Regions from separate parts of the Clostridium sp. CTA-17 genome, predicted to be linked through region 2. Evidence: a T-box and tRNA genes for the amino acid it is inferred to sense, from the RefSeq annotation. Region 2 holds a T-box; the other holds one or more tRNA genes.
The links. A T-box is a leader RNA that pairs with one kind of tRNA and senses whether it is charged. The one in region 2 lies ahead of argS (arginine--tRNA ligase), so its partner is inferred to be a tRNA-Arg.

Region 1: it has a tRNA-Arg gene. The T-box ahead of argS (arginine--tRNA ligase) is inferred to sense a tRNA for this amino acid. The anticodon was not compared.

What each region holds. Positions count from the first base shown of each region.
Region 1 is NZ_BAAABF010000008.1:82,837-87,875, reverse strand. Features, by position in the region: gene ACYUCG_RS12590 (pyridoxamine kinase) at 1-743, opposite strand, end outside; tRNA gene ACYUCG_RS12585 (tRNA-Lys) at 878-953, opposite strand; tRNA gene ACYUCG_RS12580 (tRNA-Gly) at 998-1,071, opposite strand; tRNA gene ACYUCG_RS12575 (tRNA-Gln) at 1,136-1,210, opposite strand; tRNA gene ACYUCG_RS12570 (tRNA-Arg) at 1,214-1,290, opposite strand; gene ACYUCG_RS12565 (hypothetical protein) at 1,416-2,108, opposite strand; gene ACYUCG_RS12560 (HNH endonuclease signature motif containing protein) at 2,297-2,701, shown strand; gene ACYUCG_RS12555 (SGNH/GDSL hydrolase family protein) at 2,883-4,280, opposite strand; tRNA gene ACYUCG_RS12550 (tRNA-Lys) at 4,585-4,660, opposite strand; tRNA gene ACYUCG_RS12545 (tRNA-Gly) at 4,705-4,778, opposite strand; tRNA gene ACYUCG_RS12540 (tRNA-Gly) at 4,784-4,858, opposite strand; tRNA gene ACYUCG_RS12535 (tRNA-Gly) at 4,876-4,949, opposite strand; tRNA gene ACYUCG_RS12530 (tRNA-Leu) at 4,954-5,037, opposite strand.
Region 2 is NZ_BAAABF010000003.1:24,089-38,793, reverse strand. Features, by position in the region: gene ACYUCG_RS06680 (CapA family protein) at 1-1,104, shown strand, start outside; gene ACYUCG_RS06675 (Ppx/GppA phosphatase family protein) at 1,202-2,710, opposite strand; T-box leader at 2,884-3,090, shown strand; gene argS (arginine--tRNA ligase) at 3,192-4,889, shown strand; gene ACYUCG_RS06665 (FeoB-associated Cys-rich membrane protein) at 4,935-5,084, opposite strand; gene feoB (ferrous iron transport protein B) at 5,099-6,862, opposite strand; gene ACYUCG_RS06655 (FeoA family protein) at 6,900-7,118, opposite strand; gene ACYUCG_RS06650 (ribonuclease H-like domain-containing protein) at 7,304-7,987, shown strand; gene ACYUCG_RS06645 (ComEC/Rec2 family competence protein) at 8,044-8,898, opposite strand; gene ACYUCG_RS06640 (phosphoenolpyruvate carboxykinase) at 9,100-10,845, shown strand; gene ACYUCG_RS06635 (DUF378 domain-containing protein) at 10,893-11,096, opposite strand; gene ACYUCG_RS06630 (Lrp/AsnC ligand binding domain-containing protein) at 11,204-11,674, opposite strand; gene ACYUCG_RS06625 (hypothetical protein) at 11,912-12,244, shown strand; gene ACYUCG_RS06620 (CehA/McbA family metallohydrolase) at 12,272-13,273, opposite strand; gene ACYUCG_RS06615 (gamma carbonic anhydrase family protein) at 13,522-14,025, shown strand; gene ACYUCG_RS06610 (CvfB family protein) at 14,037-14,705, shown strand, end outside.

The DNA.
Region 1 (5,039 bases), on a different contig from region 2:
TTACATGACTTCTCCAATGCTTTTTCAGTGCTTTCACCTCTTAATATCCATCCGATTAACAATGAAGCAAAAGCATCACCTGTTCCACAATAAAAAGCATTTATTCTTTTATGAGAATAGGTGTAAAACATTTTTTCTTCTCTATCATAGAGTACAGTATCAATATATTCATTTGCTATTGAACTTGCTACACTTGTTATTATACTTATTTTAGGTCCTAAATTCCCTAGACCTACTAAATACTCTTTTATCTCATCTTCATTTAAAATTTCTTTATATTCTTTACCCAAAAGAAAAGAAGCTTCTGTAATATTGGGAGTTATTATATCTGCACTTTTTATTAACGTTCTCATTTCTTCAATCATTTTCTCACTCATGCCATCATAAAGCTTTCCATTATCAGCCATGACAGGGTCTATAACTACTAGAGTATCATCTTCTTTAAACTCTTCTATAAATTTTTCAACAAATTTAACTTGATTAGGATCAGCTAAATATCCACTATATATGCATTGAAAATTTAAATTAAGTCTTTTCCAATGATCTTTGGTTTCATATATAAAATCGCTTAAATCTCTGATTGCAGGTTTTCCAAATCCATCTGTATGTGCTGATAATACTGCTGTTGGAAGTGGACATACTTGATTTCCCATTGAAGATAATATAGGTATTATTGTTGCTAATGCTGCTCTCCCATAGCATGAAATATCATGAATAGCAGCGATTTTATTCATAGGTTCCATTTCTATCTCCCTTCAAAAATCTGCTCTTAAATAAAATTCTTATTACCTAGTATTATATTAATTAAAATTTCTTATATCAAATGTATCGGTATTTTTATATAAAATAAAAAAAGCATCGCTTATAAAACGATGCTTGGTGCACCATCAGGGATTCGAACCCTGGACTCCCTGATTAAGAGTCAGGTGCTCTACCAACTGAGCTAATGGTGCATATTGTATATTTTTTAATAATTTTACAGTAAAACTTTAAAAAATGGAGCGGGTACCGGGAATCGAACCCGGGTATCCAGCTTGGAAGGCTGGTGTTCTACCATTGAACTACACCCGCTTAGTATGTTTATATATTAACATACTGTTAATATGTTGTCAAGTTTTTAAACCAAGTTAAAAACTGGCTGGGATAGCAGGATTCGAACCTGCGAATGACGGAGTCAAAGTCCGTTGCCTTACCGCTTGGCGATATCCCAGTATGGTGTACCTTAAGGGATTCGAACCCCTGACCCACGGCTTAGAAGGCCGTTGCTCTATCCAGCTGAGCTAAAGATACAAACTTGAATCAACAAAAATTATTATACATAGTTATTTAAAAAATGTCAACATTTTTTTCAATTTATTTTATATTTCTATTAATACTAAGCGATTTTAATTTTAAAATATCAAGAAAATTTAATTTTATACAATATCTTCTAAGTGTTTAAATAAAACTTTTTTAAATTTTTGCTCATCTTCTTTATTTTTATGAGCATTTTTACAAACTTTAAACCATTCTTCTGTAGTCATTCCTATAGTTTTTTCATAACAATCTTCACAATCTGTTTGTAAGTTAGTTTCTACTACAAAATTCCCTAGCTCTTCAGCACTACCAAAAGCTTTTAAGTATAAAAACTCATCATCATTTCCAAGCCAATTGTTATTGAATCTACTACAGAATATTTTTAGTTTTCTCATTCCATTGTCAGCACTTAATCCTTTTAATTTTCTTAATGCTGAAATATCATTTTTCATTTTTTCTTTTTCTTCTTCAGTTGCTTTTCTATTTATCATAGAAATTATCTTCTCTACATCAATTGAAGGTATATGAGTTATTAATTTCTTTTTTCCTTCAACCCATTTATAGTATGCTTCTGGCATAAATACATACTCTATAAATTCTATTAATCTGTTAAAATTAGGTACCATAACCCAAACATTTTGAAATCCAACTTTTCTGTTAAATATTACATAATGTAGGTATTTTGTATCCTCAGTTATAGGTTCATCTTTAAACATTCTTCCTTTTAGGGTTTCATTTTTTGTTATTAATTCCCTCCAAAACTTCTCGGGATTTTCTTCTATCTTTGATCTTTTACGAAATAAGTTATGCATCTCAAAACCCCCTTATATCCTTTATATTTTAATTATATTGCTAACTTTTTTTAACAGCAAAGTGTAAAAAATCCTAAATTCCTTTATATATCTTCATCTTTATCTGAAAAGCTCCGTTATATTGATTAAACTGTTTTTTTATGCTATTTTATTACTATAAATGGGTATTAAAAGTTAAGGAGGATTATATGTCTTATTATTGTGAAATTTGTGGTGATTATGCAGATGTTCATCACATAGTTCATAGGTCAGAAGGCGGTTTAGATTTTAAACTTAATTACAAGTATTTATGCAAAAAACATCATAGGTCTAAAATGGGCCCCCACAGAGATAAAGTCGTAGATTTAAATTATAAACTTGAAATGCAAAACAAACTAAGAGAACTCTTTATAAAAAGTTTTTATACTGGTAATGACATAAAAATTATGTTAGGTCTTACACCTGGTTCTTTAAAAAAGTTAACTAAGAACTTAAAACTTTATAAAGAAGGATATTCTAGTGATGAAATAATATTTAATCTTATGGGCAGAAAAGTTTATTCAGAAGAATATATAGAAGATTTCATATTGCAAAAAGCAATAAGTTGTATATAGAAAGCTGTATCAAAGCTACTTCAGTTTTGATGCAGCTTTATTTTTATCAATTATTTAATATTCATTATGAAATAAAGCTATTATTTCTCTTTTAAACAAATTTAACTTTTATATCCTCATTTTGTATCTCAACTAATTTCTTTATAATTACTTATGCTTTAAAGAACTAATTTTTAATATCCTAAGATCTTTCTATTGTAAAACCACATATTAAACTATTATAATCATATATTCTTAAATCCTTAAAAATCTTCTTAGCAATCGCTAAATGTCCTCTATGATTTGCTCTTCCTTCTACTAACCATGATTCTATAACCCATTTTTTAACTTTGCTTAATCTATCCCAATACTCATAATGATCTATTAAAAATATTTTTTCTTCTTCAGAAACCACTCTTATAACTTTTACATATTCCTCTATATTGCTTCCATTTTTTATTGGACTTTGTAATATAGGTATTGAGTTTATATTTTTAACCTTGCTTACTATATTAACTAAATTATGTTTAAATTCCTCTGGAGTAATTTTTTCATTTCCTCCAATCATTATAAAAACAACTTTAGGATTATATTTTGATACTAAATGTTCAAGGTTATTCATTAAATACTCTGAATTAATATCTTCTGTGCCAAAGTTAATCATAAATTTTTCTCTTTTATTTATGCTTCCATCATTTAATTCCCATCTAATTCTTTCTTCCATATATTCAACATAATTTTTATAACCCAAGGTATCCCCTATTTCATTTGTATCTTCATCCCCTAAAAACACCCATATACCCTTTTTATCTTCATTTATTAAATTTGTTATAGATTCTAAATTATTATTGAAATTTTCTTTAGTATTCTGAATTAATTCTTCTTGAGAGAAATTCTTATTACTTATGTCATTAAAAAATCCTTTATTCCATTCACTATCAACTTTTCTTTCCAAATCATTTTCTGCTTTTATTGGATAACTTAAATTGCAGGTGTAACTATCTTCTTCAAAAATATCTAATTCCTTAAAAATAAATTTAACTATTTCTAAGTGCCCTTTTTCATTAGGATGTATTAAATCATTAAGAAGCTCATTTTTAATATTAGAATCCTCTTTTTCTAACTCCTCCCAATGACTATAATGATCTATTAGCATTACATTATTTTCTCTAGCAACCGCTCTAACAATATCCATATAAAATTTAAGGCTTTTCCTACTTAAATCCATTTTTATTATGTTACTTGTCTGAATGATTGGTATTGCCCCAATTTCTCTAACTTTATTAATAAGTTCTAATATATTGCTTCTATATTCTTCTAAAGGAACAATTTGATTTGATGAATCATTCATTCCAAGCATTATAAAAACAACGTCTGGATCATATATATTTACACAGATATGAAAGTCTCTTATTATGTCTCTAGTTGTAGCTCCTGACACCCCAGTATTAAAAACCATAATATTCTCGTTTTTAAATTTCTCTTTTAATCTTTCTCTAAAATGTTCTGTATAACTTCTATATCCTTTAGTATGAAGTGGCCCATGAGTTATACTATCCCCAGTAAAAACAATGCTTAATCCCTTATCTCCTCTAATCATTCCAATTCCCTCTTTCCTTTTATCCTCTAACTTTAGTTTATAATCCCCTTTTACTTTTAGTAAAAATAATCTTTCTTAAAAACTTAATTTTCTATAAAGCACTTACATATTTGGTAGATTACTATTTAATTAATCCTCTCCCCTTATATATTTATTGCTATAAAAATATTAATATGCTTAAAAATTAATTTTTACTAAGCAAATCATATATTTAATTTTAATAAAAAAAGACTTCAATAAAATTATGAAATCTTCTAAAAATTTTATTATAAAATAAAAAAAGCATCGATTATAAATCGATGCTTGGTGCACCATCAGGGATTCGAACCCTGGACTCCCTGATTAAGAGTCAGGTGCTCTACCAACTGAGCTAATGGTGCATATTATATTTTTTTTAATAATTTTACAGTAAATCTTAAAAAAATGGAGCGGGTACCGGGAATCGAACCCGGGTATCCAGCTTGGAAGGCTGGTGTTCTACCATTGAACTACACCCGCATAAGTGGAGCGGAAGACGGGACTCGAACCCGCAACTTTCACCTTGGCAAGGTGACACTCTACCATTGAGTCACTCCCGCATATTTTTATATTAATTTGGAGCGGGTACCGGGAATCGAACCCGGGTATCCAGCTTGGAAGGCTGGTGTTCTACCATTGAACTACACCCGCTTAGTGGTGCAGGTGAAGGGAGTCGAACCCCCACGCCGTAGGCGCTAGATCCTAAGTCTAGTGCGTCTGCCAATTCCGCCACACCTGCAA
Region 2 (14,705 bases):
GCTAGTATTGAGGAAAAAGAAGTAATTAAGAAGAATGATAAAAAGGGATTTTTTGATATGTTTAGCTTGGGAAGAAAGGTTAATATAAGTGCTGTAGGAGACATAATATTACATGATGAACAAATATGGTCTGCATATAATGAAGAAAATAAGGCCTATGATTTCATGAATAATTTTAAGTATGTAAAGAACTTCATAGAAAAAAGTGATATAGCCTATGGAACAATTGAGGGAACTTATGCTGGAGAAGAAATAGGATATTCTGGATATCCTAATTATAATGGGCCAGATTCCATGATAGATGCCTTAAAAGATACGGGATTTGATATTATAAATATAGCAACGGATCATTCATTAGATAAGGGAGTAGAGGGAGCTAGTAAAACTGGAGAAAAAATAGATAAAGAGATGACTTCTATTGGAAATAAGAAGTATATTATTAAAAAAGTAAAGGGAATAGAAATAGGATTTACCTCTTATACTTATGAGAGCAAAGAGGGAGAGCTAAATGGTCATAAAATTCCTGAAGATATGAATTTAAATACATTTTCTTATAATAAATTAGATAAGAAACTAGAGGAGATGAAGGCCTTAGTAGAAGAGATGAAGAATGAGGGAGCAGAGTTTATAGTCTTTGGAATGCACTGGGGTGTAGAGTATAAAACTGAGCCTAGTAAATATCAAGTGAAAATTGCTGAAGCCTTAAATGAATATGGAGTTGACTTAATATTAGGAAGTAATCCTCATGTTATACAGCCTATAGAGGAAATAGAGGGTGAAGATGGAAATAAGACTTTAGTAGCTTATTCTTTAGGTAATTTTATATCTAATCAAAGATTAGAGACTATGGGAGATAGAAGAACAGCTGATGGTATCATATTGAATTTAACTTTAGATAAGAGTAGAAAAGGGGTTAAAATAGAGAAATGGGATTACACTCCAACTTGGGTATATAAAATTCCAAGAGAAAATAAAAAATCAGATTATTATATATTACCAGTTGAAGAGACTTTAAATAGTGAAGAAGGAAAAAAACTAGATAAGGAAACCTTAAATCAGTTAAATAAGTCTTTACAATCAACTAAATCTATAGTAGAGAAATAAAGTTTATTGGAAAGTAGAGTGCTTTAAGCTTAAATAAATTTAGGGATGTAAGTTTAAAAAAGTTTATGGGAGAATAGTTTCCCATAAACTTTTTTATTTAGGCTTTTTCAATAACTAGATTTTTATTATAAACTTCTTCAAAGGCTTTAGAACTTCTTCTAGCTTGACGAAGCTCTAATTCTAAATCATATTCAGAATGAAGTTTTAAATTAACAGTATCTTCATTAATTATTACATCAACATTTTCTACATGGCCAGTTAATCCTCTGTCTAAGCCTTCAGCAAGCTTAAGAATAACTCCTAAATACTCTACATGTTTTACATCTAATCTATTTATTATAGTTGAATATTTAGCAATTGGAGCTTGGAAAGAGTTATTTCTATGGTAAGCAGCACATAAGGCACTTAATAATATTTCTTTATGAGTTAATCCACTTATATGAGAGTTTAAAATAATATAAAATGAGTGTACGTGGTGATCATAATATCTTATGCTTATACCACAATCATGAAGTAAGGAGGCTGTTTTTAATATATTCTTAAATTCATCTCCTAAATGATGAAGTGGTTTTAACCCTTCAAATAGTGAAAAAGCAAGTTTACATACATTTTGAGCATGAGGAATATTTATGTTTAAAGTATCCATAATTCCCTTTAAACTTACATCTAAAATATCATCATAAGTATGGAATCTATCTATTATATATTCATATATAAGTCCTTCTCTAAGACCACGACCACATATTATTACTTCATTAGTATTTGTGAAGCTTAAAACTTCTTTTATTAAGTCTGTAGAAGCAACTATGACATCAGCTCTAGATGGAGAAAGTCCTTCAATTTTTTGTCTCTGACGAAGATTTTTACTTTTTAGTAGATGAAACATTTCATCAATATCATAGTCATAAAGAACATAATTATGAACTATATCAATAGGATATCTTTTTCTACGTCTATCAATTTTTCCTAGGTTTCTGAAAGAACCTCCAACACCTATAACAGATTTAAATGAATTATCTTTAAGCCAATCTATTTTTTCAAGGTGTTCTTTAATATAATTAACACAGTTTGTATTATTTTCATATCCAATCATGTCGTTTAATTGGAATAAGGATGTTAAAGTTACATATCCAAAGGGTAGAGTAACTTCTTTATAAATTTCGTTGTTTTTTAACCAACATAAATGAGTGTTATTTCCGTTTATATCTAAAAGAAGAGAATTATCTATATAAAGAGAATTTTTAGCTCCTAAAAAGTTATAATGAATTTCTTCTTCATTAGATAATATTCTAAGGTCTAATCCAAGTTCTTTTTTTATTATTTCTTTAAGATTAATTTTTTCATCTACATTTTTAATGCTTTCTGAACCTATAAGTATAATTTTTGATGCACCACAAGAGATGCACATAGATTTAAAAGCTTTTATAGATGAGATTGTAAGCTTAATTTTCTCTTCGTCTAAAACAGAGCAAGCGAAGAAATCAGAGCCAAGTCTTATATGCTCTTTTAATTCATCAATTATTTTAAAATATCCAGACTTCTCAACTTCAGCAAGTGTTAATCTTACAGAGTTAGAGCCTATGTCTATTACTCCTATTCTATCCATTTCTTTTCCCCTCTACTTGTTTAAAATATAATTTGATTATAATACTGATACTATAGAATTTCAAAGAAGTTTTCAATGGATATTTCAAAATAAAATATTATTCATAATAAATGAAAGATGATATTGACAGGGTTTAAGGTAAAATACTATAATAAATTAAGAAAATATAATATAAAAAGTCTGTGAAGAGAAGAGTAGTCTTTATGATTTCTTAAGCGAGTAAGGGATGGTGTAAGCCTTATAGAATAGTTTAGATGAAGAGAGCCTCTGAGATTGCATTTTAATAACTAGTAAATTTATTAAAGTGTCGCTTATGCGTTAAATTATAAAGTGGGTTTTTAACCAATTAGAGTGGTACCGCGGATATATCCGTCTCTTTGTTACAAAGAGGCGGTTTTTTATATTGTAAATAAATTTATATTTTGGCAATAATGTCATTATAATATATGTTTTAAAATCAGATAAAATAAGGAGGACAATTATGGATTACAAAAAGTTAGTTGCAGAAAGAATTAAAGAACATGTTGATCTAGAATTAGAAAACATAGAAAAACTTATAGAAATACCACCTAAGCCAGAAATGGGAGACTTTGCATTCCCTTGCTTCCAATTAGCAAAGGTTATGAGAAAAGCTCCTAATATGATAGCAGCTGAATTAGCTGAAAAGATAAATAAAGAGGGATTTGAAAGAGTAGAGTGTTTAGGACCTTACTTAAACTTCTTTGTTGATAAAGTAGCTTTTTCAAAAAATATAATAAGCAAAGTTTTAGAAGAAGGAGATAAATATGGTTCTTCTAAAATAGGAGAGGGAAAAAATGTTGTAGTTGAATATTCATCACCTAACATAGCTAAGCCTTTCCACGTTGGACATTTATTCACAACAGCTATAGGACATTCATTATATAGAATGTTAAACTTTGAAGGATATAATCCAATAAGAATAAATCACTTAGGAGACTGGGGAACTCAGTTTGGTAAGTTAATCTCAGCTTATAAAAGATGGGGAAATGAAGAAGCTTTAGAAGAGGCTCCAATAAATGAGCTTTTAAGAATATATGTTAAATTCCATGATGAAGCTGAAAATAATCCAGAACTTGAAGATGAAGGAAGAATGTACTTTAAGAAGCTTGAAGATGGGGATCAAGAAGCTGTAGCTCTATGGGAAAGATTTAAAGACTTATCTTTAAAAGAATTTAATAAGATATACGGTATGCTAGGAGTAGATTTCGATTCTTGGGCTGGAGAAAGCTTCTACAATGATAAGATGGATACAGTAGTAGAAGAATTAGAAAAGGCTAATATATTAACTGAGAGTAATGGTGCTAAGGTTGTAATGTTAGATGAGTACAATATGCCACCTTGTATAGTTGTTAAATCAGATGGAGCATCAATATATGCTACAAGAGACTTAGCAGCAGCTAGTTATAGACATAAAACATATAACTTCGATAAATGTATATATGTAGTTGGTAAGGACCAAATATTACACTTTAACCAAGTATTCAAAACATTAGAATTAGCAGGTAATGAATGGGCTAAAAACTGCGTACACATTCCATTTGGATTAGTTAAGTTTGCAGATAGAAAGCTTTCAACAAGAAAAGGTAATGTAGTTTTACTTGAAGACTTATTAAACGAAGCTATAGATAAAACTAGAGAAACTATAGAAGAAAAGAACCCTTCATTAGAAAATAAAGAAGAGGTAGCTAAGAAAATAGGTATAGGAGCTATATTATTTACTTACTTAAAGAACTCAAGAGAAAGAGATATAGTTTTCGATTGGAAAGAGATGTTAAGCTTTGATGGAGAAACTGGTCCATATGTTCAATACTCATATGCAAGAGCTAAGAGTATATTAAGAAAAGCTGAAGAACAAAACATAACAGCTGAGCCAGATTTCACAAAGTTAACTTCAAAAGAAGAGTTTGAATTAGCTAAAACTCTAGAAGGATTACAAAAGGCTGTAATTTTAGGAATAGATAAGTTAGAACCTTCAGTTGTAACTAGATATTCAATAGAAGTAGCTAAGGCTTTCAATAAATTCTACAATAATCATACAGTTTTAAATGTAGAAGATGAAGGATTAAAGGCTGCAAGACTTGAACTTATAAAAGCTACTGCTCAAGTTATTAAAAATGCTTTATTCTTAATAGGAATAGATGTAGTTGAAAAAATGTAATTTATAATAAAAAATAACCAATTCCATTTGGAATTGGTTATTTTTTTACTTCTTATTATCTTTTCTACTAGGACAACTTCCTTTTGAAGCACATCCACTGCAACCACTACATTGTCCTTTAGATGATTTTTTGAAGTTTTTGTATAATATAAACACAACAGCTATTACGATTAAAGCTGTAATAAGAATTTCCATTTAAAACACCTTCTTTAAAAGATTAATAAACCGATATGATAAATTATGAAGGCACTTATCCAAGCAACTAGGAATTGGAATATTACTGATAAAATTGTGAACTTACCACCATATTCTTTTTTCATAACCCCTACAACACTTATACATGGTGTATAAAGTAATACAAATACCATGAATGAGTAAGATGAAAGTGCTGTAAAGAATTGAGGTAACATATGAGTTAAATCACCTTTATAAATAACTTCCATTGTTGATATTATAGTTTCTTTAGCCATTAAACCAGTTAACAATGAAACTGAAGCTTGCCAATCTCCAAATCCTAATGGAGCGAATATTGGAGCTATAAATGAACCTATGTTATATAAGAAACTATGAGTTATATCTTCAACCATTCCAGTAAAGTTAAAGCTTTGAAGGAACCAAATAACAACACTCATTGCAAAGATAATAGTTCCCGCTTTCTTTAAGAAGCTCTTTGATTTATCCCAAAGTTGAGCTAATACAGATCTAACTTCTGGTACTTTATATTCAGGAAGCTCTATAATGAATGGTTCTTCATCTTTCTTGAATAAAGTATTTTTAAATACTAAGCCTAATATGAAAGCTACTAATATACCTAATATGTATAGAGATGCAACAACCATAGATGCATTATCTGGGAAGAATAATCCAGCAAATATTACATATACAGGTAGTCTAGCATTACATGACATAAATGGTGCTAAAAGAGCAGTAAGTTTTCTATCCTTTTCACTTTCTAAAGTTCTAGCTGACATAATAGCAGGAACTGTACATCCGAATCCTGTTATCATAGGAAGAAAAGCCTTTCCTGAAAGTCCTATTTTTCTCATGAACTTATCCATTAAGAAAGCAACCCTAGCCATATATCCACTATCTTCTAATATTGCTATACATAAGAATAGAGCTAATATTATTGGTAATAAGACTATAATTCCACCTACACCGGCTACGATACCATCAACAAGTAATGATTGGAACCATGGAGCAGTACCTGATAATAGATTACTTAAGTATGGCATGAAAGTATCACCTAAGAATCCGTCTAAAGCATCTGAAATAGGTTGTCCAACCCATGAGAATGTAAATTGGAATACAAAATACATAAGTGCTATAAATAATGGGTATGCAAGCCATGGGTTTAAAAATATTTTATCTAACTTGTCTGTTAAAGTAGTTGAAGAATTACCTGATCTATTAAAGCAGTCTGATAATTTATCTTCAATAAATTTATAAGTATGAGCCTCATCCTTAAATGAATAACTATTTTTGTCTAAATATTTTTCGAAATTACCTTTATTTAAGAATTCTTTAACCTCATCTAAACCTTCTTTTTTAGATGCTGTTATAGGAATTACTTTAAGATTAAAAGCCTTTTCTAATTTTTTAGGATCAATTTTGATTCCTTTTTTTTCAGCGATGTCATTCATGTTAAGAAGCAATACTATTGGCTTCTTGAATTCTTTAAGTTGCATAGTTAAATATAGGTTTCTATCTAGGTTAGAAGCATCTACTATATTTAATATTAAATCAACATCTCCAGATTCTAAGAATTTTTTAGATACCTTTTCTTCGTTAGAGAATGTATCTAAAGCATATATACCAGGTAAATCCACTATTTTGTTAGAGTTGAAAAATCCTTCCTTTTTATCAACTGTAACACCTGGCCAGTTTCCTACATGTTGGTTAGAGCCTGTTAAGGCATTAAAAAGAGTAGTTTTACCAACATTAGGATTACCGAGTAAGGCTATTGTTGTCATTAGTTTTCCCCCTAATTAAATTATTCTATTTTATTTATTATTTTAAAATTATATTTTTAGCATCTTTCTTTCTGATTGCTAAATCAAATCCTCTTAAATTTACTATTAATGGATCGCCAAGTGGAGCCACTCTTTTAAGTTTAACTTCTGTTCCTTCTATGCATCCTAAAGCAAGAAGTCTTTTAGCTAAACCATCGTGTCCGCATATTTTATCTACAATACCAGCTTGGCCTATTTTTAAATCATATATACTCATCTTAAGCACCTCACTAATGAAAATCATTATCAAATTCATTTAAATTATATCAAGTTACCTGGAATTTGTCAATTGATAAATTCTATTAATTAAAAATTTAATTAATATTTATTAATACTTAACGAAATAATGATATAATGATATAATATTTTTGTTATAAGTTTATATAAGAAAAGAGTGATAAAGTGATCATAAAAGAGCATGAAATAGATATAAATGATTTAGATCTTAGTAATGCCCTATCTTTTAATGAAAATTATGATATATATAAACAGGCTGTATATTTTGATTTAGAACACTATGTATATAAGAAACCAAAGTGCATAGGTGTTTTTGGTGCTGGATATTTTGATGAAGAAAAATCAAAATTCATTACTACCCAGTACATGATAGAACATAAGGGAGAAGTAAGAGATATTCTTTACTTAGCAAAGAAATATTTTATAATGGTTGCAGCAGAGAAAAAGAAGAAATACATAGTAACTTTTTCTGGTAATAATGACTTTACAGTTATAAATTATTTGTTTGATAAATATGGGATAAACTTTGATTTTAATAATTACTTTAGATCTGTGGATATACAGAAAATTTATGAGCATACTTTTAAGCAAGGGATAGGTCTTAAAGCTTTGGAAAAGAAATTTGGAATTGAAAGAGAAGGTGATGTTCTTTCAGGATCAAATTTAGCAAAAACATTCCATAAGGTTTTAAAGGATAAAGATTATTTTCAAAGAATGCCAAAAGAAAAAGTTGAAAAGATACTTGTCTATAATGAGCAAGATGTTGTAAATTTATTTTACATATTATTGAGCTGGAAAAAGATATTAGTTAATTTAGAAGACAGTGAAAGTAAAGAAAGTGAAAATTAATAGTTTATTATAGTGAATAAAACTATAAAAACTAAAGGCACCAATTATTGGTGCCTTTAGTTTTTATGCTTTTTTATAGATTTTCCATCAGAAGTTAAAATAATAGTTCCATCTTCATCTGTCCTAAAAATCTTAGTTTTATAGGAAGATAATTTTTTTAGGGTTTCTTTTGCTGGATGTCCATATGAATTATCCAATCCTGAAGAAATTACAGCTATTTTAGGAGAAACTTCTTTTAGAAAGGAATCTGTTGAAGATGTTGTACTTCCATGATGTCCTACCTTTAATACATCTGATTTTAAATTTTTATTTGATTTAACAGCTTCCATTTCCGCTTCAGTCTCTGCATCTCCAGTAAACAAAAAAGAGGTTTCACCATAATATATCTTAAGAAGGGGTGAGTAGTTATTTAGGTTTTCATACTTCTTATCAGAGGGAGAATATACCTCTATTTTGGTATTTTCACCCAAATCTATAGGAAGAGATTTTGATGTGGATATGGTGTTTATACTAATATTCTTTTCTTTTAATGCAGTTACCATATCTTTAAATATATCAGTATTTTCTGTGACTTTTGGTGCACAAAAATATCCTATATCAAATTTTCTAATAATAGATTCCATACCTCCAATATGATCAGCATGGGGATGAGTAGCTATTATAAAATCAAGTTTCTTTATTCCAAGTCTTTTTAAATATTTTACTAGATTCTTAGAAGATTCTGGAGTGCCAGCATCTATTAAAAGATTTTTACCATTACTTTGGATTAAAGCGGAATCTCCTTGTCCTACATCTATATAATGAATAATAAAATTATTACTTGGAATTGAGTATGAAGTAGAGTAAAAAAATATTGATGCTAATAGTATAAATATTAAAAATAAACTAACTTTTTTAGAGGTAATTTTCAATTAAAAAACTCCTTTGAAAATAATTAATCATATAATAGATTATTAACAGATAGTTAAAGGGATAAACTTTAATTTGTAAATTTTATAATTACAATTAAAATAAATAATGAAATTTTTTGGAAAGATACAACTTTAGTGATATAATTGAATTGGAGATAATGCATCTTTAACCTTATAAAAACTAAAAAAGGGGGCTTAATAATGAAAAAAGAATTTTGCTTAAAACATGGAAAAGTAACCATGAACTTTACAGCGAAGTATTGTGATAGCTTTGAATCCATAATAAATAGCGAAGGATTTAGAAAAGTTTTAGAAACTTATTTAAAAAAGACTAAAAATAAGAAAAGTCATAATTTTAGATTCTTAAGCGAAGCTACAGGTACTGAGGACATAAAGGTTATATCTAGGTACTTAATAAGCACATTAAAACTATTATCTATGATGGGGGCTGATGAGGTATTAGTTGTTAATGATGCTTTTGAAGGATTGATCGAGGATAAGAAATCTTTTGCTAATATTATAGATGATGTCTATTCATTTTGGAGAAAGTTAGAAAGATACACTGTTATTCAAAATAATAAAGTAAAAGATGGTATTGCAGCAGTGGGGTTTGTAGATGCTAATAAAAGTTTTAATGATTTAATTTTAAGATTTTACAGAAGACTTCAAAAGAATCTATTAGGAAGTATGCCAAATATACTTAGACAGGTTTCTGCTGGTGGAAATGCAAGTATTATGGTAAGTAATTTAATATGGCCAAGTCCAAGAGAATATTCCATACTAGATCATATTCCATTTATAGATGCAATATCCTTAGAAGCACCATTTATAACTTATCCAAGTAAGAATACTAGGGATGGTATATTCTTAGAAACAAGTGAAAATCCCTTAACTGGGTCTCATATAAATAGTGAAGAATGGTTTTGTTATCCTGCTAAGGTAGGGGAATTATTGGCTTATGTATATTTTCATAGAGATTTTATGTCTCATGGAATAAGTTTATGTAACTTGTTTGATTTAGCAACTGCAGAGGAGTGTAGAGGGGTAAAACCAGACATTATTTATGTTTTCGGAGCTAAGGACGATGATGATGAATTAAAAACTTGTTTCTATGATGATGAAAAAAATAATATAATGCTAGGATATGCTAATTATAGTGAAGAAATAGATTATTTTGGTTATATGAAAAAAATGATATTAACCTTGCATAATATAATAATGATAAAAAGAGGATATATGCCTATTCATGGGGCTATGGTTAATGTTGTTCTTAAAAATGGAAAAGAAGCTAATATTATAATAATGGGAGATAGTGGAGCAGGAAAATCTGAAAGCTTAGAAGCATTTAGAGCATTGAGTGAAAAATATATAAGCGATATGACCATAATTTTTGATGATATGGGTGTGTTTAAAAATGTAGATGGTATAATTAAGGGGTATGGAACTGAAATAGGAGCCTTTGTAAGACTTGATGACTTAGATCAAGGATATGCTTTTAAGGAAATTGATAGAAGTATATTTATGAATCCTGATAAGATAAATGCTAGACTTCTTATGCCAGTATGTAAATATGATGATATAATAAAAGGATATGATGTGGATCTTTTCCTTTATGCTAATAATTATGATGGAGTAGGTGCGGGAGAAAAATCTATTGAATATTTCAATAATCCAGAGGAAGCTAAGAAGATTTTTAAAGCTGGTGCTAGAATGGCAAAGGGAACAACTACTGAAAATGGCTTAGTAGAATCATATTTTGCTAATCCTTTTGGACCAGTGCAAAAGAAAGAAGAGATGGATTTAATAATAGATAAATATTTTGAAGATATGTTTAATAGTGAAGTTAAAGTTGGACAAATAAAAACTTGTTTAGGTGTTTTAGGCCTTGAAAAGGAAGGACCTAAAAAAGCAGCTATAGAACTTTTTGATATAATTGAAAAAATGTAAAAGCTAAATCCCTATTAGAAGTTTCTAATAGGGATTTAGCTTTGTTTTTAGTCTTTTATACGATTGAAATAACCATAGAATGATAAGCAGTATAATCCTGCTAACCCTACTAATACATATATTGTTCTGCTCCAAATAGAAGCTATTCCAAAGATTGAGTCTACTAAATTAAAATTCATGATACCAATTAGACCCCAATTTAGAGCACCTATTATTACTAAAGTAAGAGCAATAATATTTAATGTTTTCATTATTAACACATCCTTTTCTAAGATATGTTAATATTATTAGTAGAAGTTTGAATTTTATTCATATTCAAAAATACAATAAAAAAAGAAATAGCTTAGCTATTTCTTTTTTAAAGAGTTATATTTCTATCTATTGGTTGAGATAGAGATATAAATGTATCAGTTCCGCTTATTCCTTCAATATGATTAATTTTGTTCATTAAAATATCTTGAAGATCTGATATGCTTTTGCAAATAACCTTAGCGAAAATAGCATAACCACCAGTTATTAAATGAATTTCAACTACTTCTTTAATTTTTGAAAGTTCATCAAAAACATGAGTATATGATGAAGTTGAGTTAACATGAATACCAACGAAACATGTAACATCATAGCCTAATTTAGGTAAATTTAAAAGTATTCTAGTACCTTTTATAATTCCTAAGTCCTCCATCTTTTTCATTCTAACATGGATTGTACCACCTGAAACATGGCATATTCTTGCTATCTCTAAGTAAGGAGTTCTGCAATCTTTAATTAGGATATCTAAAATTTGTAAATCTAATTCATCTAAATGAGTTGATGTATTTATTAAAGACATAGTATCACCTCTTTAAAATTTGAATAAAATGATAATTCTATTTTATCAAATTTTTTATATAAATACTATATATACTTTTGAAAATAACAAATATATTTTTATTAATTTAACACATTAATAAAAATGACATTATAAATGTTAATTTTATAAGAACAACTTTAAAAATTAAAAACTTGAAAATGTTTTTCTTTTAGACTAATATATTATATAAGGAGTATTATGCAAGGAGGCAAAACTATGGGAATATTTGTATTAATTTTACAAATAATACTTTTAGCAGTAGTGATTTTCGGGGGATTTTCATTATTAAGTAGATTTGTATTTAACAGAGTTAAAATTAATAAATGGATAATTTTAGCTGCAGCAATAATAATCTTCCTTATTCCTACGTTCATCCCTATGAATCAATGGATTGTGTTAGCAATTTCTGCAGTAGCAACTATATTATTCTTATGGTTCTTAGATATTCTTAGAAATGGATATCCAAAACTTAAAAAAGAGAAAAAAGTTGTTATTAAACCAAAGGCAAAACCAAATAGAGTTAAACATAATAAGGATTCAAAAAAATAAACTCCATTATTAATGGAGTTTGTTTTTTTATTCATAATTAACAAAGATTGGAGAGGACATGGCCTCTTTGTTGTTATTTAAATAAACTTTAGCCACAAACCAAGTTTCATTTAAAGAAACTTCTTTTTCAAAAATATATTTAATATTATGCAAATCTAGATCTTTAATTTCTTTAATTATTTTTCCTTTATTAGTTAAAAATTGAATTTTAGATATTTTATTTAAGTCATCTTCTACTTGTAAATATAGGCTGATTTTTGAGGAGGAATCTAAAGTAATTGTTCCACCCATAAAGGTTGAATTTAAAGAAAATAACATTTTTAAAGTTTTAGATTCAGTTGAAAATATATGTCTATTTTTAAATGCATTAAGCAAAGAATTTTTATTTAATTTATGTGAAATTACACAGGTTAAATTTTCACTATCCCCTTGATTTAGTTTATGATTATCTTGGGAATTTATAGCGCCTATTTTAAAACCTTTATCTAAGAGTGAGAAAAATTGAGCATCATACCTTGTATAAGTGTTAGGTGGGATTCCATTTCCAACTTCTATAGAACATAATAGTTTATCTAAAATAGGAGTGAATTCAATTTTTTTAGCTATAGAATTTTTAGGATGATTAATACTAAGTAAGGCTGTATGATCATTAATGAGCCAAAGTAATAGATATTTAATATCAGGAATTATTCCAGTGAAAAATGTATTAGGACATATTATATTTAAGTGACCCAAGGTGGTAGATTTAGCTTCAAAACCGCATAAGGCTAAAAAATCAGAATGTTTTTTATTAAATTTATTTATGCACTTATTTAAATATTCCCATTTTGAAATTTCTTTGTTTTTTTCTTTGATAGTTTCACTTAAATATTTATTATGATCAGTAATTATTAGAAAATCTAATCCATTAGAGCGAGCATGTTCTAAGGACTCATAAGGATTACTTTTCCCTGTGGATAAAGATGTATGAGAATGGGGAATTCCATAATAAAATCTAAGTTTATCAAAGGGTATAGCTTTTTTATCCATTAATACCTCTTTATAAATAGTAGTATAATATATATTATTTATAATGTTTAGATTAAATGTATTTTATTTGTTATTTTTATATATGATTTTTTAAGTATATAATGTTAAGTACATTTAAACTAAAGTATCTTAATTTTTATTAGGGAAATCTTTAAAATAGAAAAGATTAAATTAAGCATATAAAAGCATAAGTAGACATATTCTACTTTCATATGATAAAATTACAAGAATGACTAAGAGGTGATCACATGTTAATTGAAATTAGAGGAAATAAACCTGAAGTTGGGGAAAGCACATTTATAGCTCACAGTAGTGATATTATTGGTGATGTTACTATAGGGAGAGATTGTGGAATTTGGTTCGGAGCTGTAATAAGAGGAGACGACAACTTAATTAAAATAGGAAATGAAACCAATGTACAAGATAACGCAGTATTGCATGTTGATAAAGAACACACTGTTGAAATCGGGAGTGGTGTTACTATAGGACATGGTGCTATAATACATGGGTGTAAGATAGAGGATGAATGCTTAATTGGTATGGGAGCAATAATATTAAATGGAGCAAAAATAGGAAAAAACACTATGATTGCTGCAGGAACTTTAGTAAGTCAAAACAAGGAAATACCAGAGGGCGTGTTAGTCATGGGAGTTCCAGGAAAGATTGTTAGAAAACTTACTGAGGATGAAATTGAAAGTATAAAAAATTCAAGAAGAGAATATGTAAAGATGAAAAATCTTTATATTAAATAAAGGAGGAGCTTATGATAATAAACATAGGACAATTTAATAAAATGAAAGTAGTAAGAGAAGCGGATTTTGGATACTACTTAGACAGAGGAACTAGAAATACTTCTGATGATATATTAATTCCAACTGGAAATTTAGATGGAAAAGAAATTAAGGTTGGAGATGAAGTAGAAGCTTTTATCTATAGAGATTCTAGAGATAGACTTATAGCTACATTAAAAGAGCCTTTAGCTGTTGTAGGAGATGTTGCCTTATTAGAAGTTAAATCTGTTACTAAAATAGGTGCTTTTGTAGACTTTGGTTTAGAAAGAGATATACTTGTTCCATTAAAAGAGCAAAAATACAAAATGGAAGAGGGTAAAAAGTACTTAGTATATATTTATGTAGATAAAACAGGAAGATTAGCAGCAACAACAGAGGTAGATAAATATTTAGATGAAATAGAAGAACCTAAAATGGGAACTGAAGTTTCAGGAATAGTTTATGGATATCAAACTAATGGATCTTTAAGAGTGGCAATAGATAATAAACATAGAGCTGTGGTTCTTAAAAATGAATATTTTACAAATATTAAACCTGGAGATAATATAAAAGGTAAGATAATAAAGGTTTATGAAGATGGAATAGTAGGATTATCTTTAAGAAATCATAAACTTAAGGAAAGAAATGAATTAGGAGAAACT